Regions from separate parts of the Streptomyces sp. NPDC048442 genome, predicted to be linked through region 3. Evidence: riboswitches for the same ligand, from Rfam matches in the RefSeq annotation. Region 3 holds a riboswitch; each other region holds the start of a gene.

Region 1 (6,135 bases), on a different contig from region 3:
CGACGCGGGCGCACTTGACGTACCCCCGGTCGGGGCGCAGGCCCATCTCGTTCATCTGGTAGACGATGCGGCGGTGCACCGGCTTCAGGCCGTCCCGTGCGTCCGGCAGGGCGCGCGAGTAGATCACCGAGTAGGCGTACTCGAGGAAGGAGCCCTGCATCTCGTCGACGACGTCGACGTCGAGGATCTTCTCCTCGAACGCCTCATCAGGCTGCGGGGACTTCGTGCTGCGGCGGGCCATCGCGCTGCGGCTCCTTCTCACTGTTCAAAGGGTGGTTGCGGGGCAGGTGGTTGCGGGTTCGGTGGTGGGGAACGCGGGGGTGCTGACGCGGACCATTGTGGACCGCCCCACTGACAACGCCGACCTCGACCCGTCCGTAGCGGGTTTCGGGGCGTCCCGAAGGGCCTCCTCGAAGGCGTCCCCGAGAAGAGTGCAGGAAACGGGAACTTCGCGGACTGTCGGTGCGCTTGCATACAGTGGCAGCACTTACTTGCAGGACATGTCTCATACGCGATCGAAGGGACGTACATGCCCATGGGTCACACGGCCACAGCGCAGGCCGGCTCCGGCGGCCTGACAGCGACCGAGCACCGGCTTGCGAACGGTCTGCGGGTGATCCTCTCCGAGGACCACCTGACCCCGGTCGCCGCGGTCTGTCTCTGGTACGACGTCGGCTCGCGCCACGAGGTCAAGGGCCGTACGGGCCTGGCGCACCTCTTCGAGCACCTGATGTTCCAGGGCTCCGCCCAGGTGCACGGCAACGGTCACTTCGAGCTGGTGCAGGGGGCCGGCGGTTCGCTCAACGGCACCACCAGCTTCGAGCGCACCAACTACTTCGAGACGATGCCCGCGCACCAGCTGGAGCTGGCGCTGTGGCTGGAAGCCGACCGGATGGGCTCGCTGCTCACCGCGCTCGACGACGAGTCCATGGAGAACCAGCGCGACGTCGTCAAGAACGAGCGCCGCCAGCGGTACGACAACGTGCCCTACGGCACCGCGTTCGAGAAGCTCACCGCCCTCATGTACCCCGAGGGCCACCCCTACCACCACACCCCGATCGGCTCGATGGCCGACCTGGACGCCGCGACGCTCGAAGACGCCCGCGCCTTCTTCCGTACGTACTACGCGCCCAACAACGCGGTGCTGTCCGTGGTCGGCGACATCGACCCCGAGGCGACCCTCGCCTGGGTCGAGAAGTACTTCGGCTCGATCCCCTCGCACGACGGCAAGCAGCCGCCGCGCGACGGCTCGCTGCCCGACGTCATCGGCGCCGAGCTGCGCGAGATCGTCGAGGAAGAGGTCCCGGCGCGTGCGCTGATGGCCGCCTACCGGCTGCCCCACGACGGCACCCGCGAGGCCGACGCGGCCGACCTGGCACTCACCGTGCTCGGCGGCGGCGAGTCCTCCCGCCTGCACAACCGTCTCGTACGACGCGACCAGACGGCGGTGGCGGCCGGGTTCGGGCTGCTGCGCCTGGCCGGAGCGCCCTCGCTCGGCTGGCTGGACGTCAAGACGTCCGGCGGCATCGAGGTCCCGCAGATCGAGGCGGCCGTCGACGAGGAGCTCGCGCGGCTCGCCGCCGAGGGCCCGACCGCCGAGGAGATGGAGCGCGCCCAGGCTCAGCTGGAGCGCGAGTGGCTCGACCGGCTCGGCACCGTCTCCGGCCGCGCCGACGAACTCTGCAGGTACGCCGTGCTGTTCGGCGACCCGCAGCTCGCCCTGACCGCCGTGCAGCGCGTGCTGGACGTGACGGCCGAAGAGGTCCAGGCCGTCGCCAAGGAGCGCCTGCGCCCGGACAACCGCGCGGTCCTGGTGTACGAACCGCTCGCAGCCGCCGCCGAGTCCGAGGACGTCGAGCCCGTCGACGCCGCGTACGCCGATGTCGTCGAGGAAGTCCAGCAGGACCAGCAGGAAGGGGCGGACCAGTGACGGAGACCGCAGCCACCACCGGCAAGGCCGCAGCCGTGACGAGCCAGATGCAGTTCCACCCGCAGCCGCAGGCGGGCCCCGCCACCCCGTGGGCCTTTCCGGCCCCCGGGCGCGGCGCCCTGCCCAACGGGCTGACCGTGCTGCGCTGCGACCGCCCCGGCCAGAAGCTGGTGGCCGTCGAGATCAACCTCGCGGCACCTCTTGAGGCCGAGCCCAGGGGCCTGGACGGCGTTGCCACGATCATGTCGCGCGCCTTCACCGAGGGCACCGACAAGCACTCCGCCGAGGAGTTCGCGGCCGAGCTGGAGCGCTGCGGCGCCACCCTCGACGCGTACGCCGACCACCCCGGCATCCGGGTCTCCCTCGAAGTGCCGGTCTCCCGGCTGCCGAAGGCGCTCGGTCTGCTCGCCGACGCCCTGCGCGCGCCCGCGTTCGCGGACGGCGAGATCGAGCGTCTCGTGCGCAACCGGCTCGACGAGATCCCGCACGAGTCGGCCAACCCGTCCCGGCGGGCCGCCAAGCAGCTCTCCGCGGAGCTGTTCCCGGCGGACCAGCGCATGTCGCGCCCCCGCCAGGGCACCGAGGAGACGGTCAAGGCCATCGACTCCTCGGCCGTGCGTGCCTTCTACGAGGCGCACGTCCGTCCGGCCACCGCCACCGCCGTAGTCGTCGGCGATCTGACGGACATCGACCTGGACGCCGTCCTGGCCGACACCCTGGGGGAGTGGACGGGAAACACCGCCGCGCCGCGCCCGGTCCCGCCGATCACCGCCGACGACACCGGCCGTGTGGTCATCGTCGACCGCCCGGGTGCCGTCCAGACCCAGCTGCTGATCGGCCGCATCGGCCCGGACCGGCACGACCGCGTCTGGCCCGCCCAGGTCCTCGGCACGTACTGCCTCGGTGGCACCCTCACCTCGCGCCTGGACCGTGTCCTGCGCGAGGAGAAGGGATACACCTACGGCGTACGCGCCTTCGGCCAGGTGATGCGCTCCTCCGCCGACGGCAGTGGCGCCTCCATGCTGGCCATCAGCGGCTCCGTGGACACCGAGTCGACCGGGCCCGCCCTGGACGACCTCTGGAAGGTCCTGCGGACGCTCGCGGCCGAGGGCCTCACCGACGCCGAACGCGACGTCGCCGTGCAGAACCTGGTCGGGGTCGCCCCGCTCAAGTACGAGACGGCGTCCGCCGTGGCGGGCACGCTGGCCGACCAGGTCGAGCAGCACCTGCCCGACGACTTCCAGGCCCAGATGTACGCCAGGCTCGCCGCGACCGGCACCGTGGAGGCCACCGCGGCCGTGGTGAACGCGTTCCCGGTGGACAAGCTGGTCACCGTCCTGGTCGGCGACGCCTCCCAGATCGCGGAGCCGGTACGGGCGCTGAACATCGGTGAGGTCACGGTCGTCACCGGCTGACCGGCTGACCGGCTGACCGGCTCACCGGCTGACCGCCTGACCGGCCGGCGGGCCGGCGGGCCGGCGGGTCGGCGGGCCGTTTCGGCACCGGCTGACCGATCAAAGGTCACCCGCACGACCGGGACAAAGCGTGACAAGAAGGACCCCGACAACTCCCGAGTTGTCGGGGTCCTTCCGTATGTCCGATTTATTGGAGAGGTTGCCTGTCTGCCGTGTGGGCTCCGTTACAAAAGCGGCTGTCTGTTTGGCGATTGAAAGACGTGCCGCTTAGCGTCGGTCCGGCTGTCCGTCAGAGTGCGCCGCAACCGCGGCACCGGGCAGTCATCGCCGAGTCCCCGTCAGGCGCGAGCCTGGGGAGCCGGGGACCCAATCAGTCCCTGGGGTGAATCGGACGCCATCGCCCTTCACGGGCCGGTGGGGCCCGTAGGAGACCTTCCTGCTCCGAACCCGTCAGCTAACCCGGTAGGCGAGAAGGAAGGAAAGGAAACAGCCACTTCATGGCGTTCACCCGTGCCGCCGGGAAGCACCGGCGTCCCTCCGTGCTGTCGCGCAAGAGCGCCAACATCGCCGGAGTCGCCGCCCTCACCACGACCGGTGTCATCGGAACGCTGGCCCCGCAGGCCATCGCCGCCGAGCACGACCTGGCCGCCGAGGACACCGGCACCATCCGCGCCGTCGTCATGGAGAACACCGTGACGGAGACCCTCACCGCGCAGGTCGAGGCCCAGGCCACCGCCCAGAAGAAGGCGTACGACAAGGCCGAGGCCGTGCGGAAGGCCGAAGAGGCCCGCAAGGCCGAGGTCAAGCGCAAGGCGGAGGCCAAGGCCAAGAAGGAGCGCGAGGAGCGCGAGCGCGCCGCCCGCGAGGCCGAGCGCAAGCGCCTCAACGCCTTCCGGCTGCCCGTCGCCGGCTCGTACGTCTCCACCGGCTACCAGTCCGGCGGCGCGATGTGGTCCTCCGGCAGCCACTCCGGTGTCGACTTCCACGCCTCGTCCGGCAGCTCCGTCGTCGCAGTCGGCGCCGGCACGGTCGTCGAGGCCGGCTGGGGCGGGGCGTACGGCAACAACATCGTGATCAGGATGAACGACGGCTCGTACACGCAGTACGGCCACCTCTCCTCGATCGGTGTCTCCGTCGGCCAGTCCGTCGCGGCCGGCGAGCAGATAGCCCTCTCCGGCTCCACGGGCAACTCCACCGGCCCGCACCTGCACTTCGAGGCCCGCACCTCCCCCGAGTACGGCTCGGACATCGACCCGGTCGCGTATCTGCGCGGCCACGGCGTCAGCGTCTGACCGCACCGCACCTGCTGTTCCGGAAATGCCCCGGCTCTCCACGAGCCGGGGCATTTCTGCGTTCGTTTTCCGTCGAGAACCCGGATTTCCTTCGGCAATTCCCCCGCGTTGCAATAGAGTTGAGAGAAGGCTTCGGCGGGAAGACGGAGGTCCGGGCATGCGCATTCCCGCGCATTCGGTGTGTACGGCGATCCGCGACGACATCGTGTCCGGAGTTCTTCCGCGCGGCAGTCGGCTCACGGAAGAGGCACTGGCCCGCAGGTACGGCGTCTCGCGCGTCCCGGTCCGCGAGGCGCTGCGCACCCTGCAGGCCGAGGGCTTCGTCACTACCCGCAGGCACGCGGGCGCCTGCGTCGCCGAGCCGACCGCGCAGGAGGCCGCCGACCTCCTGGAGATGCGTACGCTCCTGGAGCCGCTCGGTGCGGCGCGTGCGGCCGTCCGGCGGACGGAGGCGCACCTCAAGGTGCTCCGCGGGCTGGTCAGGCTGGGTCAGGAGCGGGCGGGGCGGGCGGAGGGCGAGGATCTGAGCGCCCTCACCGGCTGGTTCCACGAGACCCTAGCCCAGGCGTCCGGCAGCCCCGGCCTCATCACCCTGCTGACCCAGCTCAAGCACAAGATCGCCTGGATGTACGTGGTGGAGCGGTCGGCCGGGCCCGCCGAGGCGTGGGCCGAGCACGGCGCGATCGTCGACGCGGTGACCAGGCGCGACGCGGACCGGGCCAGGACGCTGACCGCGCGGCACGCGGAGCGGGCGGTGGCCGCGCACCGCATGAGGATTCCGCAACAAGCCGTCAACGTGGCGGGCGGCCGGAATTAACACGGGCGCCGTATACAAGTCGTAGGCAAAAAGGGATTCCTGAATTCACAGGAAAATTCACAAGAAACGACAGAAGCCGCGGCCCCCGAATTCGGGATGCCACGGCTTCCGCGTGAGAATTCGCCCGTACGGGCGCGACCTTATGGGGCCTCAGAAGGCCGCCGGGCCGGAAGGTCAGACGGTCTCGGGAAGCTCGTCCAGGCCCTCGGCGACCAGCTTCGCGAGACGGTCCAGGGCCGTGTCCGCGCTCTCGGACTCGGACGCGAGCACGATCTCCTCGCCGCCCTGCGCACCCAGGCCCAGCAGTGCCAGCATCGACGCGGCGTTGACCGGGTTGCCGCCCGCCTTGGCGATGGTGACGGGGACGCCGGTGGCCGTGACGGCGCGGACGAAGATGGAGGCGGGGCGGGCGTGCAGGCCCTCGGCCCAGCCGACGGTGACGCGGCGCTCAACCATGGTGTTGCCCTTCATGTGCCTATTGGTTGTCTAGACCAGTCTCTCACGTGGTGCAGGCTGCTCTGCCCGACGGAAGGCCCGGCGGAAGTCCCGGCAAAAGCCCCGCAGGGATGCCCTGCCGGATCCTGCCGGACGTCCCGCCGGGAGTCTGCCGGAAGTCCATGAACAGGACCAGACTGCCCCGCTCGCTCAGTGCCCGCGAGTCGTAGGCTGCACCCATGGCCA
Region 2 (6,135 bases), on a different contig from region 3:
GTTTTGGGCGTATGCCGCGGAGCAGGGCGACAACCCTCCCGGGGACAAGGCCAAGTACGAGCGTCGTGTTGTCGAGTTCGGGGAGAAGGCCGCCGCGCAGGAAGATCTCATCAACACGAAGGTGCCCGAGTACATCAGGGCCGGTGTCGACCCCCTGGTTCTCAAGGCGTCGGTGAAGCAATTGCAGGGCGAACTGGAGAGCTTCCGGGTGCAGAAGAGCTACGCCGAGCGCTGGCTGGAGACGTACGCCGCACACGAGCGCCGCGCCCGCGACTTCGACGGTTTCGTCGGGAACGGCAGTGAGGGCGTGGCTGCCCTGTCGTTCGAGGAGCGCAAGGAGTTCTTCGACCTGTTCCACATCGAGGTGCGCGTCGGCGTGAGGGAGAGGCTGCTCAAGCCCGGGGTCAAGTGCGAGGTCAGCGAGTGGCACCGGGAGACCGGAACGCTGGTCCCCCGGATCCGACGGATACGGAGTGGCAGGCCGTACTCGACATGCTGCGTCCATACCTGTCGAAGAAGCACTTCGTCGGCAAGTACGACATCCGTCAGCAGTTCTGCGGCATGCTGCACAGGCTTCGCCAGGGTCTGGGGTGGCGAGACATGCCCCTCACCTGGGGAGCCGTCGACCCCATTCGTACACGCCAGTTGAAGTGGTGGCAGGAAGGGCTGTGGCCCGCAGTCATGAGCACGCTGCAGGCGAGTACCCGGGGTACTCCGGCGTACCAGCGCCCCCGGCTGCCTGGACTCGCCGTGACCGTTCAGCTCCGTTCCGGGCCTGTCGCCCAGGGGCCGCGCGGGTAGGCGGGAGTGCAGGGAGGCGACGTCTGGTCCTGCAGCGCTGACACTGGCCGGACGACACGAAAGGTTCCAGGATCCGGACACCCTCGATCTCAGCCGTCGGGACAACCAGCACCTCGGATACGGGCACGGCATTCACTACTGCCTCGGTGCCCCCCTCGCGCGTCTCGAAGCGCAGACGGCACTCGCGACTCTCCTGACCCGTCTCCCTGACCTGCAACTCGCGGAAGATCCTGCCGATTTGCGGTGGCGAGGCGGTCTCATTATGCGCGGACTGCGCACCCTCCCGGTCGAGTTCGGGGGAGCCGTGCGGGTAGCTGAAACTGACAGACCATCAGCCATGTGACCTTCGCGTGATCTGCACTGCATCGACTTGTGACGGGTGTTCGACTGCGGCTACGTTCACGGGCGACCCGGCAGTTACGGCCAGAAGCCGGGTCACCGTCAGCTGAAAGGCAACCGCATGCGCTCCGGGAACGGTAAACACCGCCGCCCGCGTCAGGCACCCGCTCTTATCGTCGCGGCAGGGGTGACCGGATCCGCCCTCGCGATTCCGCTCCTGGGCGCGACCAGTGCCAGTGCGGCAGAGTCGAACACCTGGGACCGCGTCGCCGAGTGCGAGAGCGGCGGCATGTGGAGTGCCGACCTCGGCAACGGCTATTACGGCGGGCTCCAGTTCTCGCAGGAGAAGTGGGACCAGTACGGCGGCGGTGCGTACGCCCAGCGCCCCGACCTCGCCAGCCGCGCCCAGCAGATCAAGGTCGCCGAGAAGGTGTTCACCGCCGAGGGTCCGCAGGGCTGGCCGAGCTGCGCCGGCGTCTCCGGGCTCGCCCCGGGCGGCGGCTCCGATTCCGGTTCCGCTTCCGGCGGCGTCGACGCGGCCGACCCCGGTACGGACACCAGCGCACCGCCCAAGCCCCCGGCAGGCTCCGCGAAGCCGGACACTCCCGGCACGGACGCACACCGGGACACCCCGGAAGCGGGTACGGGTACGCATGCGGGTGCGGAGACGGGGAAGCCGACGACCCCCGGCGCGCCCACCACCCCCGCCACTCCGGCCACCCCCGCCTCCCCGGGCAGCGAGCTGCCCGTCGAGCCGGCCCCGGGCTCCAGCATCGAGCCCAGCACCGGCCCGACCACCCCGGGCGCCGAACTGCCGTCCCGCGGCGCCATCACGCCTGGTGCGCAGACTCCCGGTACGCCCGAGTCCCCGGACGCGTCGGCCGGGCCCACGACGCCCGTCACGCCCGCCACACCGGCCACGCCCGCCAACCCGGGCAAGCACCGTGGTGAGCCCGCTCCTGAGAACTCCCTTCCCGTACCGGACAATTCGGCTACTCCGGACGAGACCGACGGGCGCGACGCGGGTCGCCACGCCTCCCGCGGCGGCGACAAGGGTGCGGACGGCTCCGCGCCCGAGCGCGGCAACTACACCGTGCGCCCCGGTGACAACCTCTGGCACATCGCCGACGAGGCGCACGTGCCCGGCGGCTGGCCCGCGCTCTACGAGGCGAACCGCAACGCCGTGGGCGACGATCCGGACCTCATCAAGCCTGGCCAGAGCCTCGACCTGAGTGAAAAGTAGGCGCGAAACACGGGTAGTTCGGGGCTTTATGTCCGGTTCTGCGCAAGTGAGACATGAGTCTCTCTGCCCCAACTGGCGTGTCCCTGCCGGAAGCTCCCGCTGTGCCCCCTCTGACCTGCGTAAACGACTGCGCGGAGAGGGCAAGTAGGGGCTGAATGTCCCCGATGTGCCTCTTTGAACATCGGGGGCTCCTGTGATTCGGTCGTCCTCGCTCGCCACCGGTGAGCACCGGAGCCCGCACGCCGAATCCTGCCGGTGGGCCTCGGAAGCAGTCGTCGCGAAAGCGCCGTAGGCAGGAGCGGGGGACCCAAGGTAAGTGCCGGGCCCGGACGTTGAGAGACGTACGAGGAACGGCTTGGGGTGAAGCCTTCGAGAAGGACCGCAGCAACTGGGCGGCCCCGACCGGAGGCCGGGCGAACTCACAGCCCGAACCCGACAGCTCACCTCGAAGGCGTCGGTGAGGGGATATCCATGTCGCTTTTCATTGGCAAGGGCAAGCACCGCCGTCCGTCCAAGGCCACCCGTGTCGCCACCCTCGCGGGCGTCACCGGTGTCGCGGTCGCCGCTCCGCTGATGGGGGCCTCCTCGGCCTCCGCCGCCTCCGTGGACACCTGGGACGCCGTCGCCCAGTGCGAGTCCGGCGGCAACTGGTCCATCAACACGGGCAACGGCTACTACGGCGGCCTGCAGTTCACGAACTCCTCGTGGGCGGCCGCCGGCGGCACCAAGTACGCGCCGCGCGCCGACCAGGCGTCCAAGGGCCAGCAGATAGCCACCGCCGAGCAGCTCCTCAAGATCCAGGGCCCGGGTGCCTGGGCCTGTGCGGGCGCCGGCAACCTCAGCAACGACGGTGTCGACCCGGGCGTCAGCACCGGCTCGGGCGCGCAGAAGTCCGCCCCGAAGCAGGAGCGCCGCTCCGAGGCCCCCGCCTCCCGCTCCGAGGCCCGTCAGGCCCCGAAGTCCGAGGCCCCCAAGGCCGCCGCCAAGCCCTCCGCCCCGATCCGCAAGGGTGACGGCGAGTACAAGGTGAAGGCCGGCGACACCCTCGGCAAGATCGCCGAGGCGAAGCACGTCAAGGGCGGCTGGCAGCACATCCTCGACCTGAATGAGGGAGTCGTCACCGACGCCGACCTCATCTTCCCGGGTCAGCAGCTCCACCTGAGCTGACCCCGCGGAGACCCCGGCGGCCCACCCCCGCCCGGTCTCCGCCCCGTGGAACGGACGGCCCACCCCCGTCCGTTCCGCACTCCTGGACCCCGGCCGGGCGCGACTTCCCCCTGTACGCGCCGGGCCGGGGCCCTTTTGTGTCCGCGTCCCCTCATATGTGCAGGGCCCGTACGCACACTGAGTGAACGTGTCCGTAACGCGCGGCGACGATCCATGGGCCCTTCGTCCTGTAATACAGGCATTCGGGCATCTTTTCGTCCCAGCGGGCGGTCCGACGGCCGGTTGATGCCCGTGATCCGGTTAGGCTCATGTCGCAAGGCCGAAAGCGACCCTGCACTCTGCTTCAGCGTCACATCCCATAAGGAGATGCTCGTGCCGTCCATCGACGTCGTCGTAGCCCGGGAAATCCTGGACTCCCGAGGCAATCCCACGGTCGAGGTCGAGGTCGGCCTCGACGACGGCAGCACCGGTCGTGCTGCTGTTCCGTCCGGCGCCTCCACCGGTGCCTTCGAAGCCATCGAGCTTCGTGACGGTGACCCCAACCGCTACATGGGCAAGGGTGTCGAGAAGGCCGTTCTCGCCGTCATCGAGCAGATCGGCCCGGAGCTCGTCGGCTACGACGCGACCGAGCAGCGCCTGATCGACCAGGCGATGTTCGACCTCGACGCCACCGAGAACAAGGGCTCCCTCGGCGCCAACGCCATCCTGGGCGTCTCCCTCGCGGTGGCCCACGCGGCCTCCGAGGCGAGCGACCTGCCGCTGTTCCGCTACCTCGGTGGCCCGAACGCGCACCTGCTGCCCGTCCCGATGATGAACATCCTCAACGGTGGGTCGCACGCCGACTCCAACGTCGACATCCAGGAGTTCATGATCGCCCCGATCGGCGCGGAGTCCTTCTCCGAGGCCCTTCGCTGGGGCGCCGAGGTCTACCACACCCTCAAGAAGGTGCTGAAGACCAAGGGCCTGTCCACCGGCCTCGGCGACGAGGGCGGCTTCGCCCCGAACCTGGAGTCCAACCGCGCCGCGCTCGACCTCATCGTCGAGGCCATCAAGCAGGCCGGTTACATCCCCGGCGAGCAGATCGCGCTCGCACTCGACGTCGCCGCCTCCGAGTTCTACAAGGACGGCAAGTACGAGTTCGAGGGCAAGTCCCGCTCGGCCGCCGAGATGACCGAGTACTACGAGGAGCTCGTCTCCGCGTACCCGATGGTCTCCATCGAGGACCCGCTGTACGAGGACGACTGGGCGGGCTGGGCGGTCCTCACCGGCAAGCTGGGCTCCAAGGTCCAGATCGTCGGCGACGACCTCTTCGTCACCAACCCGGAGCGCCTGGCCCGCGGCATCGAGGAGAACTCCGCGAACGCCCTGCTCGTCAAGGTCAACCAGATCGGCTCGCTCACCGAGACGCTGGACGCCGTCGAGCTGGCCCAGCGCAACGGCTTCAAGTGCATGATGAGCCACCGCTCAGGCGAGACCGAGGACGTCACCATCGCCGACCTCGCCGTCGCGGTGAACTGCGGCCAGATCAAGACCGGCGCCCCGGCCCGCTCGGACCGCGTCGCCAAGTACAACCAGCTGCTGCGCATCGAGGAGATCCTCGACGACGCCGCGGTGTACGCCGGCCGCTCGGCGTTCCCCCGCTTCAAGGGCTGATCCCGTCCTGAGGGTCGCTCGTACCCTCCCGAGGGGCTAAGCCTCCGTACGTCCCCGTACCCGGTCGCGTACCGTGTGCGGGGACGTCGGCGCGTAACGGGGAGGGACAACGGATGGCCGCGAAGGGCAACCGCGACCGGTTCTCCACCACGACCAGGCTGCGGCTGCTCGGCGAGCAGACCGCCGCCCGCGTCTACCGCTCCCAGACCCGCCGCCAGGCCCGCCGCTCCCGGCTCACGGGCCGGGCGGCGCTGCTGGTCCTGGTGGTCTGCACGCTGGTGGTGGCACTCGCGTATCCGATACGGAGCTACTTCTCGCAGCGCACCGAGATCGCCGACCAGGAGCAGGCCAGGAACGAGGCGGCGCTCCGCGTCGAGCAGCTCCGCGACGCCAAGGCGCGGCTCCAGGACGACGCGTACATCGTGCGGCTCTCCCGCGAGCACCTGCACTACGTGAAGCCGGGCGAGACCGGCTTCACCATGTACGACCCGGACGCGTCCGGCGGCGCCGAGCGGCCGGGCGAGGGCGGGGCCGCCGACCGGCCCTGGTACTCCAACGTCTGGGGCGGCGTCGACGAGGCCGACCGCCAGGAACCGTAGAACCACTCTCCGTACGAGACAAAACAGACCGACAGAAGGCACGCATGCACACCCCGCCCCCGACCACGCCGCGCACCGAGCCCACCGACCGGGACATCGAGGCGTTCAAGCTCCAGCTCGGCCGCCCGCCGCGCGGGCTGCGCGCGATCGCGCACCGCTGCCCCTGCGGCAACCCCGACGTGGTCGAGACGGCCCCGCGGCTGGACGACGGCACGCCGTTTCCCACGCTCTACTACATGACCTGCCCGCGGGCCACGGGCGCCATCGGCACTCTGGAGGGCTCCGGTCTGATGAAGGAGATGCAGGCGCGGCTGTCCACCGACCAGGAGCTGG
Region 3 (6,135 bases):
TTCTTCTCGCTGGCCAACACCGCGCTGACCGCGTGCGCCGCCGTGCTGGCCGTGGTGGGCCTGCGGACCGCCGGCGACGTCCTGACGTCCGTGGTGGGCGTGACCGAGCTGGTGACCGTGCTGACGGTGGGCGTGCTCGCGATCCTGATCAACCGGGTCGTACGCAGGAGCGGCAGACAGCTCGCGTCGGTACGGGTCATCGCCGAGGCGGCGCAGCGGGCGGTCGTGCCGATCCCGCCCGACCGGATCGGCGGTCTTGAGATCGCCGCGCGGTACGAGGCGGCGGAGGCGGACGCCTTCATCGGGGGCGATCTCTTCGCCGTGCAGGACACTCCGCACGGGGTGCGGCTCGTCGTGGGGGACGTACGGGGCAAGGGACTTGAGGCCGTGGAGGCGGTCGCGGTGGTGGTGGGTGCGTTCCGGGAGGCGGCCGAGACGGAGAGCTGTCTGGAGGGCGTCGCACAGCGGCTGGAGCGGGCGCTGGCGCGCGAGGGCCGGCGGCGGGACGGGCTGGACGCGCTGGAGGGCTTCACGACGGCGGTGCTCGCCGAGATCCCGCGCGGCGAGGGCATCGTACGACTGGTGAACCGGGGGCACCCCGAGCCGCTGCTGCTGTACGCGGACGGCGAGTTGGACGTGCTGGCGCCGGAGGAGTTCGCGTTGCCGCTGGGCATGGGTGAACTGGGGGACTGGCCGGACCGGGCGCGGGAGTTCGCGTACCCCGCGGGCTCGACGCTGGTGTTCTACACGGACGGTCTCTCCGAGGCACGGGACGCGGCCGGTGTCTTCTACGACCCGGCGGTGCGGCTGCGGCACTCGCTCTATCCCGGGCCCGATGCCCTGCTGGAGGCGCTGACCAGCGACGTACGGGTGCATACGGGCGGGAAGCAGACCGACGACATGGCGCTGCTCGCGGTGGGGCGGCCGGGGGTGGGCCAGCCGGAGCGGCGGCTGACCGTGGAGATCGTGAAACGGGCGTGAGCGGGGCGGGTGTGGGGCGGGTGCGGGGCCGGTGTGCGCCGGGTGCGGGGCCGGCGCGGGTGAGTGTGCGGCCGGGTGGTCACGGGGTGTGCTCGCAGGGGAGCCCTCCGCATAACAATTGACGATCTATCAGTTGTGGAGGGTTTGCGGGGGTGGGACGCATGTGCGGCCGGGGGCCGCTGCGTCGTCCTGATTCGCGGTCATATGCGCCTGTATGCCTTGGCCATGGCACCCCGCACAGCGTTAACGATCACCTGGAACAGCTTGGAATTCCACTTGTGTGTCTATTAACGTTCGATAACGCAGTGCGGTCGTCCCAGTCGTCGTCAGAGACGGCGCCGTGCGCGTGCGCCGAATTCCGTGAGGAAACCGGGGAACCACCAATTGGGGTGAATCGGGCCGAACCTGGCCCGTAGGAGACCTTCCTGCTCCGAACCCGTCAGCTAACCCGGTAGGCGAGAAGGAAGGAAAGGAGCGCGCCCCCGTGGCGTCCAACAGGCCTGCCCCCGAAACATCGGCCCCCGCTTTCTCATACGTGGCTTACGGAGTCCCGAACGACATGGAGGGCCCGACCGGCGGACGGGCGGACGGCCAGGGCGACACACTCGTCGGCCTCGCGCCCGAGATTCCGCAGCAGCGTCAGGGCGGCTTCGAGGGATTCGCGGAGTTCGACGTTCCCTCCGCCAACCCCTTCGCGGACAGACCCTCCGCCAACGCCTTCGCGGACAGCTCCCTCGCGGACAGCCCCTCCGTCAACTCCTTCCCGGACAGCCCCTTCGGTGGTCCCGCCGCGTCGGCCGAGGAGTGGAACCCCACCGAGGATTCCCTCGTTCCGGTGCGCGGCAAGCACCGCGTGGCCAAGCAGCGCGGCTCCCTGGCCCGTAGCTCCACGGTGCTGGGAGTCGGCGTCATCGCCGCCGTCGGCGCCGGTGGGATCGCCACCGCCCAGGAGAAGCCGGCCGTCTCGATATCGCTGCCCGACCAGCTCTCCGACTCCCTCGCCTCGCTCACGGAATCGCTGCCGGACGCCGAGTCGCTGCCGGGTGTGGGGGCATTGGTGTCCGGCTCCGGCTCCGATTCGGGCTCCGACGCCGGTACGGGCGTGGTGGTCGCCGCCGTTCCGGCCGCTGCCTCCACCGCTTCAGCCGGGCAGCAGCAGATCGGTGCGGGCGAGAGCCTGCGGGCGCGGATCCTCCACCAGGCCGAGCAGCAGCGCTCCGTCGCCGACGAGGCCGTCCAGGAGGCCGCGCGCGAGCAGGCCGTCAAGGACGCCGCCGCCGAGGCGAAGAAGCAGCGCGACGAGGCCGACGCCAAGGCGGAGAAGGCCGAGCAGGCGAAGCGCGAGGCGGAGGCCAAGGCCAAGGCGGAGGCCAAAGCGGAGGCCGAGGCGAAGGCGGAGGCCGAACGGCTCGCCAAGCTGGCCGCCGGCTACTCGCTGCCCACCTCCTCGTACACCCTCACCGCGACCTACGGGCAGTCCGGTTCGATGTGGTCCTCCGGGCACCACACCGGTCTCGACTTCGCCGCCCAGGCGGGCACGCCGGTCAAGGCCGTGCACGGCGGGACCATAAAGTCCGCGGGCTGGTCCGGGTCGTACGGCTACCGGATCGTGCTGGAGCTGAACGACGGCACCGAGGTCTGGTACTGCCACCTCTCCCAGATGAGCGTGCAGGTCGGCGGCGACGTGTCGACCGGGCAGGTCATCGGCAACGTGGGCGCCACCGGCAATGTGAGCGGCGCGCACCTGCACCTCGAAGTGCACACCCCGGGCGGCGACGGCCTCGACCCGGCGGCCTGGCTGCGGGACAAGGGACTGACGGTCTGACCGGTCTGACCGGTGTGATCCGGTTGATTTGGACGGGTTCGGAAGGATTCGTTGGTCAGTGCATGGAATAGGTCCGGCGGGCCGGATGGTTGACGTCCTCATGACTTCCCACCTGCGCCCGCTGGGCTCCTCCGGCCTCGATGTCTTCCCGCTCGCCCTCGGCGGCAACGTCTTCGGCTGGACCGCCGACCGTGACCAGTCCTTCGCCGTCCTCGACGCGTACACCGCAGGCGGCGGCAACTTCATCGACACCGCCGATGTCTACTCCGCCTGGGTCCCGGGCAACGAGGGCGGCGAGTCCGAGCGCGTCCTCGGCGAATGGCTGGCCGCCCGCGGCAACCGGGACGAGGTGGTCATCGCCACCAAGGTCGGCGCCCACCCCTCGTACAAGGGGCTCTCCGCCACCACCATCAAGGCCGCCGCCGAGGAGTCCCTGCGCCGGCTGGGCACCGATTACATCGACCTCTACTACACGCACTACGACGACCCGTCCGTGCCCGTCGAGGAGTTCACCGTCGCGCTCGACCAGCTGGTACGGGACGGCAAGGTGCGGGCCGTGGCGGCCTCCAACATCTCCGCCGACCGGCTGCGGGAGTCGCTGGACTTCGCCGAGCGCGAGGGCCTCACGAAGTACACCGCGCTCCAGCCGCACTACAACCTCGTCTCCCGCGACACCTACGAGGGCGAGCTCCAGGAGGTCGCGTCGCAGGCCGGTCTCTCGGCCGTGCCGTACTACGCGCTCGCGTCCGGCTTCCTGACCGGCAAGTACCGGGTCGGCGGCGACGCGGTGCAGAGCGCACGCGCCGAGGGCGCGGCCAAGCACCTGCAGACCGAGCGGGGACGCAAGGTCCTCGCCGTACTCGACGAGGTGGCCGGGGCGCACAGCGCCGAGATCGCGACCGTGGCCCTGGCCTGGCTGGCCGCCCGGCCGACCGTCGTGGCACCGATCGCCAGCGCCCGCACGGTCGAGCAGCTGCCCGCGCTCCTCGCGGTGGCGGACCTGACGCTCACCGACGCCGAGCTGGCGAAGCTGACGGCGGCTTCCGCGTAGGGTGCTCGCGCTCTGCTCGGTGTGCCCGCGGCCCGGGAAGGACCGGGGCCGTCAGTAGCTCTTGTACGGGTTGTACGCGGCCGCGTAGGCCGGGTGGTACGGCGGCGGGAGCAGCCGTATTCGGCCGGTGACCCGGGCCGCGTACACCAGTGCCGGGCCCGCGATCCGCTTGCGCTCCCAGAGCTGGTGCAGCAGTTCCCGCTCACGAGCGGTGAAGTCGGCGGACAGCTCCGGGGTGGCAGGCCCGCGCCGGGCCCGGTACCGCAGGAAGGCCAGCGCGGTCGCGGCCCTCTCGTACTCGGCGACGGCCTTTGCGGCCCCGGGGCCGTGCGTCCGCGCCGCGTAACCCTGGGCCAGCGAGCGGGCCCGCATCGAGGACAGGGCGAGCGGCTCGGCCGGATCAAGCCAGCCCGAGGCGGCGTACGCGGGCAACTCGGCGGACAGCATCCGCAGTTCGCGCTGTCTGGTCCAGATCGCCAGCCAGGTCAGGGCCGCGAACGCGGGGACCATGAACAGCCCGTACACCCCGTAGAAGGCGAGCGGGCCGAAGGACGCCGAGCCGTTCCACAGGGAGTGCATGCCCATCGCGAGGAGCAGGCCGAGCAGCGGCAGCGCGACCCGGCGGATCCGTACCCAGGCACGGCCGCGCATCCGCCGGGCCGGCGTGAGCGCCACCAGGCCGAAGCCGATGCCGGTCAGCACCGTGAAGAGGGGGTGCGCGAAGGGGGACATGACCACCCGCACGAAGAACGTCCCCGCCGTCACCGCGCCGAGCCCGGAGCCGCCGAACTCCTGGTCCTCACCGAAGGCATTGCCCAGATAGAGGATGTTCTCGGTGAAGGCGAAGCCGGTCGCGGTGAAGCCCGCGAAGACCACGCCGTCCACGATTCCGGTGAAGTGCCGTCTGCGGAACAGGAAGACCAGCAGGATCGCCGCCGCCTTCGCGCACTCCTCGACGACCGGCGCGACGAAGGTCGCCCCCAGGGTGTCCGCCCCGTCCGGGTCCGCGGTGGCCACGGCTATCCACTGCACGGCAAAACTGTTGGCCGTGATCGCGACGAGCGCCGCCGCGCAGGAACCCCAGGTGAACGCGAAGACCAGGTTCTGCCAGGGGCCGGGCTCGACCCGGTCCAGCCACCGGAACGCCGCCAGCAGCAACGGCACCGGGAACACCGCGAGACCGAGCCCGACCAGGAAGCCGCGGGTGCCGGTCTGCTCCCGGACGAGCGCGAGCAGCACCAGCCCCGACAGGGCGAGCAGCACGATCAGCGCGGTGGCGCGGACCGCCCTGCTGCGCCAGAAGGCGCGGTGCCGGACGCCGCGCAGGAGCCCCGGCCGCCGGGGGTGGTCCGCCGCGGGCGCGACGGCGGCCGGCTCCGGCTCGGGTGCCGGGGCCGCCGGGGGCGGAGGCGATGCGTACGTCTCGTACATCCAACGACCCTAGCGACTGCCACTGACACTCGCGATCGTGTTCGGACAGTCGCTGTGGAGGAACGGGGCGTCAACCGGCCTTTGGTGCACGGCGGAACATCAGGTCGTGGACCAGATGTCCCTTGTCCAGGCCCTGGCCCTCGAAACGGGTCAATGGCCGGAAGGCGGGCCGCGGGGTGTAGCCGCCGTCCTCCTGGGTGTTCTCGAAGTCCGGGTGCGCGGTGAGCACTTCGAGCATCTGCTCGGCGTAGTTCTCCCAGTCGGTCGCACAGTGCAGTACGGCGCCGGGGGCGAGCCGCGTCGCGGCCAGGGAGAGGAACTCCGGCTGGATCAGGCGGCGCTTGTGGTGGCGGGCCTTGGGCCAGGGGTCGGGGAAGTACACGCGCAGACCGGACAGGGAGTCGGGGGCGAGCATCTCGCGGAGCAGGATGATGGCGTCGCCGTTGGCCACCCGGATGTTGGAGAGGCCGTTCCGCTCGGCGAGGCCGAGGAGGTTTCCCTGTCCCGGGGTGTGCACGTCGACGGCGAGGAGGCCGGTGGACGGGTCGTCGGCGGCCATCTGCGCGGTGGCCTCGCCCATCCCGAAGCCGATCTCCAGGACGACCGGGAGGCCCTCGAACATCTCCTTGAGGTCGAGGACGCTCTGTCCGTCGATGTCGATGCCCCGGGTCGGCCACCAGCGCTTCAGGGCCTCGCCCTGGCCGGTGGTGACCCGGCTGCGGCGCGGCTGGAAGCTGCGGATCCGCCGCTCGAAGTGCGAACCGGCGGGGTCGGGCGAGGGGCCCGTCCCCTCGGGGAACATGCGCAGGGCCCGCGGCTGCATCCGTTCGGCGCGCTCGTGGGCGGC

What was found. A riboswitch is a leader RNA that binds a small molecule or an ion and turns the genes downstream of it on or off. The one in region 3 is predicted to bind cyclic di-AMP.
Region 1: it holds a riboswitch for cyclic di-AMP, as region 3 does, so the genes downstream of both, AB0D18_RS34935 (peptidoglycan DD-metalloendopeptidase family protein) here and AB0D18_RS25805 (peptidoglycan DD-metalloendopeptidase family protein) in region 3, are expected to answer to the same signal.
Region 2: it holds a riboswitch for cyclic di-AMP, as region 3 does, so the genes downstream of both, AB0D18_RS16655 (transglycosylase family protein) here and AB0D18_RS25805 (peptidoglycan DD-metalloendopeptidase family protein) in region 3, are expected to answer to the same signal.

What each region holds. Positions count from the first base shown of each region.
Region 1 covers NZ_JBEZKB010000033.1:52,715-58,849, forward strand. The annotation lists gene AB0D18_RS34920 (DNA topoisomerase IV subunit A) at 1-241, opposite strand, end outside; gene AB0D18_RS34925 (pitrilysin family protein) at 536-1,930, shown strand; gene AB0D18_RS34930 (pitrilysin family protein) at 1,978-3,345, shown strand; cyclic di-AMP (ydaO/yuaA leader) riboswitch at 3,661-3,829, shown strand; gene AB0D18_RS34935 (peptidoglycan DD-metalloendopeptidase family protein) at 3,843-4,637, shown strand; gene AB0D18_RS34940 (GntR family transcriptional regulator) at 4,795-5,454, shown strand; gene AB0D18_RS34945 (HPr family phosphocarrier protein) at 5,629-5,910, opposite strand; gene AB0D18_RS34950 (GNAT family N-acetyltransferase) at 6,129-6,135, shown strand, end outside.
Region 2 covers NZ_JBEZKB010000009.1:181,290-187,424, forward strand. The annotation lists gene AB0D18_RS16640 (hypothetical protein) at 493-801, shown strand; partial or broken gene AB0D18_RS16645 (cytochrome P450) at 860-1,144, shown strand; gene AB0D18_RS16650 (transglycosylase family protein) at 1,328-2,383, shown strand; cyclic di-AMP (ydaO/yuaA leader) riboswitch at 2,658-2,852, shown strand; gene AB0D18_RS16655 (transglycosylase family protein) at 2,855-3,550, shown strand; gene eno (phosphopyruvate hydratase) at 3,917-5,203, shown strand; gene AB0D18_RS16665 (septum formation initiator family protein) at 5,317-5,802, shown strand; gene AB0D18_RS16670 (DUF501 domain-containing protein) at 5,847-6,135, shown strand, end outside.
Region 3 covers NZ_JBEZKB010000018.1:174,222-180,356, forward strand. The annotation lists gene AB0D18_RS25800 (PP2C family protein-serine/threonine phosphatase) at 1-981, shown strand, start outside; cyclic di-AMP (ydaO/yuaA leader) riboswitch at 1,321-1,454, shown strand; gene AB0D18_RS25805 (peptidoglycan DD-metalloendopeptidase family protein) at 1,541-2,806, shown strand; gene AB0D18_RS25810 (aldo/keto reductase) at 2,907-3,857, shown strand; gene AB0D18_RS25815 (PrsW family intramembrane metalloprotease) at 3,909-5,288, opposite strand; gene trmB (tRNA (guanosine(46)-N7)-methyltransferase TrmB) at 5,359-6,111, opposite strand.